2 regions of the Pseudomonas sp. H1_G08 genome follow, and region 2 is predicted to be linked to the other one. Evidence: predicted binding sites of a transcription regulator. Region 2 holds the regulator's gene; the other holds the start of a gene.

Region 1 (3,415 bases), 750 kb from region 2:
GATTTTCTGGCGAAGCCGTACAACCAGGTGATCCTTGCCGCCAAAATCAAGGCGATGGATCGCTTGCGTCGCCTTCAGGCCACGGTCCTGCAGCAGCGCGATCTGATCGCGAAACATCATGGCTATCTGCTCAACGAACAACGCGTGGCCAAAGCGGTGTTCGACAAGGTCGCGCATTCAGGGTGCCTGAGTGCGCCGAACATTCGGTACCTGCAATCGCCTTACGCCCTGTTCAATGGCGATCTGTTGCTCGCTGCGTATACGCCGGCCGGTGACATGCACGTGATGCTCGGCGATTTCACCGGGCATGGCTTGCCGGCAGCGGTGGGGGCGATGCCGCTGGCCGAAGTGTTTTATGGGATGACCGCCAAGGGCTATGGCCTGGCCGAAACCCTGCGCGAGATGAACGCCAAGCTCAAGCGCATCCTGCCGGTGGACATGTTCTGCTGTGCCACCTTGCTCAGTCTGAGTTTCCAGAGCCGTTCGGTGGAGGTGTGGAACGGCGGCATGCCCGACGGTTACTTGCATCGCATGGCCAGTGGCGAGCGCGTGCCTTTGCCGGCGCGGCATTTGCCCCTGGGGATTCTCAGCGCGCAAGCCTTCGATGACCGTACGGATGTGTATCCGATGGCCGTCGATGATCGAGTGTTTCTGTTATCGGACGGGGTGATCGATACCTGCGATGCCAATGACCAGTTGTTCGGCGTCGAACGCTTGCAGCAGGTGTTTGCGGCGAACCGTGAGCCGGATCGGTTATTCGAGGATATCGAACAGGCGTTGCGCGATTTTCGCGGACAGGCCCGTGATGACGTAAGCATGGTCGAGGTCAGTCTGCTCGAGTCGGCGCAGGCCCACGGCGCCGCGCCGGTGTATTCCGACAGCGGCCAGTCGTGCCCGCTGGACTGGTCGGCCAGTTTCGAGTTTCGCGGCGCCACGCTCAGGCGCTTCAATCCATTGCCGTTCCTCTTGCAGTTGCTGCTTGAGGTGCATGGCCTGCGCGCGCAAAGCGGGGCGCTGTACAGCGTGCTCGCCGAGTTGTATTCCAATGGGCTGGAGCATGGCGTGCTCGGGCTGGACTCGAGCCTCAAACGCGATGCGGCAGGTTTCGCCCGCTACTATGAAATGCGCGCGGCGCGGTTGGAGGCGCTGCAAGACGGTTTCGTGCGAGTGCATTTGCAGGTCCAGCCGCAAGGCGAGGGTGGGCGGCTGGTCATCCGCGTCGAGGATAGCGGCAAGGGGTTTGATGTGGCGCGGGTCATGGAAAGGCCCGTGGATAACGTCCGCTTGTCGGGACGCGGCATCGGTCTGGTCCGGCAGCTGGGGCGCAACGCCAGTTGGTCGGACCAAGGTCGTAGTGCCAGCGTGGAGTTTTTCTGGGAGATTGAGGCATAATCCGCCCATTCTTGATCAAGGAGTGAGCAAGTGACAGACCCACATGTAAATCGCGAAGTCCTCGATACTTTGCGCGAGGTGATGGAGGACGGCTATACGGAATTGCTGGAGACTTTTCTGGCAGATTCGCAAAGCCGCCTGCACGAGTTGCAGGACAGCACCAGCGCCAAAGCGCTTTCCGATGTAGCGCATAGCTTCAAGGGCAGCGCCAGCAACATGGGCGCGGTTCGACTGGCCGAGTTGTGCCAGGACCTGGAGTCGAATGCGAAGGACAAAAGCCCGGAAGCGCTCGCTCAGCTAGTCGCCGATATCCATTCTGAATTCGCCGAAGTACGTCCGGTGTACGAAAGCGAAAAGCACCACGCCCACATCCACTGAAGCTGCCGTCCGGCGCTTTTCGCAAGTGTCTGGCCAAACTGGCCCGGCACTTGCAGTCAACTTGCTCAACTGTACCTACGATCCCAGTGCAGCGGAGACCGTGTCATGCCTGCGACCCCCAACATTCTTCTTCAGACCGCCGCCCAGGCCAAGGCGCAAGCCGCCTCTGCCAAATCGTCGGCAATGGCCGCAGACGCCGGGGACAAGGCTTCCAGCTTCGCCAGAGTGTTTGCCGATCAGGCGCCGGCCAAGCCTGCCGTGAGCGCCGACAACTCAGTCAAGCCGGCACGCGATAAGGTCGCAGACAGCAGCGGCAAAAAGGATATCGGCAAAGATCAGTCTGCCGCGCCCGAGCCAGCTGTTGCCGATAGCGGCAAAGCGTTGCCTGCCGACAAAGCGGCGACGAGCGACGACGCGACTGCCACTGCCGATGACACCGCTGAAACGGTACAAATCCCTGTGGCCGATGCCGCGCCAGTAGACCCGACGCTGGATCCGGCCCTGGCGCAAGTCGTTCAGCCATTGGCGGCGCCTGTCGTGCCGACTCCAACAGTCGCAACGCCAGCCCAGCCGGAAACCGAAGCGCCTGCATTGGCGGTCGTGTCGGGCATGGTCAAAGATCCGGCGGCCACCGATAGCGATTTCGATCCATCGGCCGACCCGCTCGACTCGATGCCGGCCGTACGCATGGCGATGGAGCAGGGTGGGCATATTTCCGCCGCCAGTCAGGCGCAACCGAAAGCCACGCCTGCTCAAGCTCAGGCTGACGGCGAATTGACCGCCGCGCAGAACTTTGCCGCCGGCATGGCCAGCATGCTCGACGTGCAGGCCGACAAGGACAGCACCAGTCAGGGCGGCGAACAAGCTTTCAGCGGGCTGATCGACGATGGTCTGAAGGATCTGAAATCGGCTACCAGCGACACCCGCGTCGATGACTTCGCCAACCGTCTGGCGGCACTGACCCAGGCCGCTACGCCGAAAACCGCCAATGCGCTGCCGGTGAATCAGCCGATCGCCATGCACCAGAGCGGCTGGACCGAAGAAGTGGTCAACCGCGTCATGTACCTGTCCAGCGTCAATCTGAAGGCCGCCGACATTCAGTTGCAACCGGCGGAGCTGGGGCGTCTGGATATCCGCGTGAACATGGTTCCCGATCAGCAGACCCAGGTCACCTTCATGAGCGCGCACCCGAGCGTGCGTGAAGCGCTCGACAGCCAGATGCACCGCCTGCGCGACATGTTCAACCAGCAGGGTATGGGCCAGGTGGATGTCAATGTCGCCGACCAGAACCGTGGCTGGCAGGGGCAGCAAGGTCAGGAACAGGCGCAGCATGGGCAGAGTGGCCGGACCAGTGCTGCGGGTGGGCGTCTTGACTCGGTGGATGAGGAATTGCCACCGGCTACTGTCGCTGAAGTGGCGGCGCAGACTACCAGCGTAATTGGCAGCAGCGCGGTCGACTATTACGCCTGAGCAAATCAAGAGCCCCCTCACCCTAGCCCTCTCCCAGAGGGAGAGGGGACCGATTGGGGAATCTTGAAGAACTACGCCGACCTGAACGAGCATCGCTGAATCCGTTCGACATTAGGCGACCTGTTGATTCCCGCCCTGAACTTGCAATCACCTCGGTTGTGCAGGTCGATGTCCA
Region 2 (3,415 bases):
CCCGAGCCCGAACGGCCACTGACAATGATCAAACGCATGATTAGTGCCCGTTCTGCTCGTCCAGTACAACCTGGTACAAGGCTTCATTGCTCGGAGCGCTGCGTAGCTTGTCGCGCACTTCCTTGCGGTCGAGCATGCTGGCGATCTGGCGCAACAACTCCAGATGCGCGTCGGTTGCGGCTTCCGGGACCAGCAGTACGAACAACAGGTCCACCGGAGCGCCGTCGATGGCGTCGAAATCGATCGGGGCTTCGAGGTGCAGCAGGGCGCTCACTGGCCCCGCGCAGCCCTTGAGGCGGCAGTGGGGAATGGCGATGCCGTTGCCAAAACCGGTGGAGCCGAGTTTTTCACGGGCGATCAGCGCCTCGAAGACATCCTGCATCGCCAGATCCGGCACTTCGCGGTGGATCAGGTTGGCAATCTGTTCGAGGGCTTTTTTCTTGCTGCCGCCCGGCGCGTTCACTTGGGAACGGCCGGGGGTCAGGATGGTTTCAAGTCGGATCATGGATAGGGGTGTTAACGACCGGTCGCGCCCTGGAGGAGGCTCTGGGTCTTTTCCTTATGCTTTTTGAGTTGGCGATCCAGCTTGTCGGTAAGTGAGTCGATCGCAGCGTACATGTCGGTATCTTCTGCGTTTGCGACCACTTCACTGCCGGGAATATGCAAGGTGGCTTCGATCTTCTGTTTCAGCTTTTCGACGCACATCGTGACCTGCACGTTGGTGATCTTGTCGAAATGTCGCTCCAGTCGCTGGAGTTTTTCCTCGATGTAGGAACGCAGAGGTTGGGTCACTTCCAGTTGGTGTCCACTGATGTTGACTTGCATACAGCTTCTCCTTCGTTGCCAGTGCATAAAGCGGCAGGCCGAAAAGCCTGCCACTGGAACGCTGTAACGTGGCTTACATCAACCGCTTGCGTTCGCTCGAAGGCGCGATTCCGAGGGATTCGCGGTACTTGGCGACGGTGCGGCGAGCCACCTGAATGCCTTGTGCCTCCAGTAAACCAGCGATCTTGCTGTCACTCAACGGCTTTTTCTGATTTTCCGCAGCGACCAGTTTCTTGATGATCGCGCGGATCGCCGTGGACGAGCATTCGCCGCCTTCGGAGGTGCTGACGTGGCTGGAGAAAAAGTATTTCAGCTCATAAATACCGCGCGGGGTATGCATGAATTTTTGTGTGGTCACCCGGGAAATCGTCGATTCGTGCATGCCGACCGCTTCGGCGATGTCATGCAATACCAACGGCTTCATTGCTTCGTCGCCGTACTCGAGGAAGCCGCGCTGATGTTCGACGATCTGCGTGGCCACTTTCATCAGGGTTTCGTTGCGGCTCTGCAGGCTCTTGATGAACCAGCGGGCCTCCTGCAACTGGTTGCGCATGAAAGTGTTGTCGGCGCTGGTGTCGGCACGCTTCACAAAACCGGCGTACTGGGCGTTGACGCGCAGGCGAGGCACCGATTCCTGGTTCAGCTCGACCAGCCAGCGCTCGTTGTCCTTGCGCACGATCACGTCGGGAATGACGTATTCGGCTTCGGTCGACTCGATCTGTGAGCCGGGACGCGGATTGAGGCTCTGCACCAGTTCGATGACCTGACGCAGCTCGTCTTCCTTGAGCTTCATGCGCCGCATCAACTGGCTGTAATCGCGGCTGCCGAGCAGGTCGATGTAATCGGCGACCAGACGCTTGGCCTCGGTCAGCCACGGCGTCTTCGCGGGCAGCTGGCGCAATTGCAGCAGCAGGCATTCGCTGAGGTTGCGTGCGCCGATACCGGCGGGCTCGAATTGCTGGATGCGATGCAGGACGGCTTCGATTTCGTCGAGCTCGATGTCCAGTTCCGGGTCGAACGCTTCAAGAATTTCTTCGAGTGTTTCGTCCAGATAGCCCTGATTGTTGATGCAGTCGATCAGGGTCACGGCGATCAGGCGATCGGTGTCGGACATCGGCGCCAGGTTCAGTTGCCAGAGCAGATGACTCTGCAGGCTCTCGCCGGCCGACGTGCGGGTGGTGAAATCCCACTCATCGTCATCGCTGCTGGGCAGGCTGCTGGCGCTGGTCTGGTAAACGTCTTCCCAGGCAGTATCCACTGGCAGTTCGTTGGGGATGCGCTCGTTCCAATCGCCATCCTCGAGGTTATCCACCGTCGGGGCGGTTTCCTGGTAGGAGGGTTCCTGGATTTCGGCGGGCTTCTGTTCGGCGTTGTCGGCCAGCGGATCGGCATTGTCGAAGTCGTCGCCTTCTTCCTGGCGCTCGAGCATCGGATTGGATTCCAGAGCCTCCTGGATCTCCTGTTGCAGGTCCAGGGTCGACAATTGGAGCAGGCGGATGGCCTGTTGCAGCTGCGGTGTCATCGTCAGCTGCTGGCCCATTCTCAAGACTAGCGATGGTTTCATGGCAGGGGCTTAACACCTTATTCGCCGGCGCTTTGCGCCATCCACTACAGGGCGCCGAAGCGCCAAACTTAAGCAAATTATATGCCTGAAACTGAAGTGTTTGCCTAGAGCGCTGTAACAATTAAAGCGGATAAATGCGCCTTGAATCGATACAGCGCTGTCGCGCTTACAGGCGGAACTCGTGACCCAGATACACTTCCTTGACCAGATCGTTGGCCAGGATGGTCTCGGCATCGCCTTCAGCGATCAGTTGACCGTCGTTGACGATGTAAGCGGTTTCGCAGATATCCAGCGTCTCACGCACGTTGTGGTCGGTGATCAGCACGCCGATGCCCTTGGCCTTGAGGTGATGGATGATCTGCTTGATGTCGCCGACCGAGATCGGGTCGACACCGGCGAACGGTTCGTCGAGCAGGATGAACTTGGGTGCAGTGGCCAGGGCGCGAGCGATTTCCACCCGGCGACGCTCACCGCCGGACAGGCTCATGCCGAGGTTGTCGCGGATGTGGCTGATGTGGAATTCCTGCAGCAGGCTTTCCAGCTCCTTGCGACGACCGGCCTTGTCCAGCTCCGGGCGGGTCTCGAGGATCGCCATGATGTTGTCGGCGACCGACAGTTTACGGAAGATCGACGCTTCTTGCGGCAGATAGCCGATACCGGCCTTGGCGCGGCCGTGCATCGGCTGGTGGCTGACGTCCAGATCATCGATCAGCACACGGCCCTGATCTGCCTGCACCAGGCCAACGATCATGTAGAAGCACGTAGTCTTGCCGGCGCCGTTCGGGCCGAGCAAGCCGACGATCTGCCCGCTGTCGATCGACAGGCTGACGTCACGCACGACCTGGCGGCTTTTATAGGCCTTGGCCAGGTGCTGAGCTTTCAGAGTTGCCATTACTGGGATTTCTCTTCGGTTTTCTTCTTCGGCTGGATCACCATGTCGATGCGCGGACGCGATTCGGTGACCTTGCTGCCCGTGGCGCGACCGGCGCTGGCCAGCTTCTTCACGGTGTCGTAGACGATTTTTTC

The links. The regulator sigma-54, encoded in region 2, starts transcription at its own class of promoters, with help from an activator protein. The targets are predictions, from matches to a motif close to ANTGGCATNNANNTTGCTNT.
Region 1: the regulator sigma-54 is predicted to act here: its motif matches at 1,819-1,838, upstream of AB4N85_RS02895 (flagellar hook-length control protein FliK).

The regions. Positions count from the first base shown of each region.
Region 1 is NZ_CP162822.1:627,602-631,016, forward strand. It holds gene AB4N85_RS02885 (ATP-binding SpoIIE family protein phosphatase) at 1-1,392, shown strand, start outside; gene AB4N85_RS02890 (Hpt domain-containing protein) at 1,423-1,770, shown strand; gene AB4N85_RS02895 (flagellar hook-length control protein FliK) at 1,876-3,240, shown strand.
Region 2 is NZ_CP162822.1:5,776,618-5,780,032, forward strand. It holds gene rapZ (RNase adapter RapZ) at 1-38, opposite strand, end outside; gene ptsN (PTS IIA-like nitrogen regulatory protein PtsN) at 41-505, opposite strand; gene hpf (ribosome hibernation-promoting factor, HPF/YfiA family) at 517-825, opposite strand; gene AB4N85_RS26025 (RNA polymerase factor sigma-54) at 899-2,389, opposite strand; gene lptB (LPS export ABC transporter ATP-binding protein) at 2,556-3,281, opposite strand; gene lptA (lipopolysaccharide transport periplasmic protein LptA) at 3,281-3,415, opposite strand, start outside.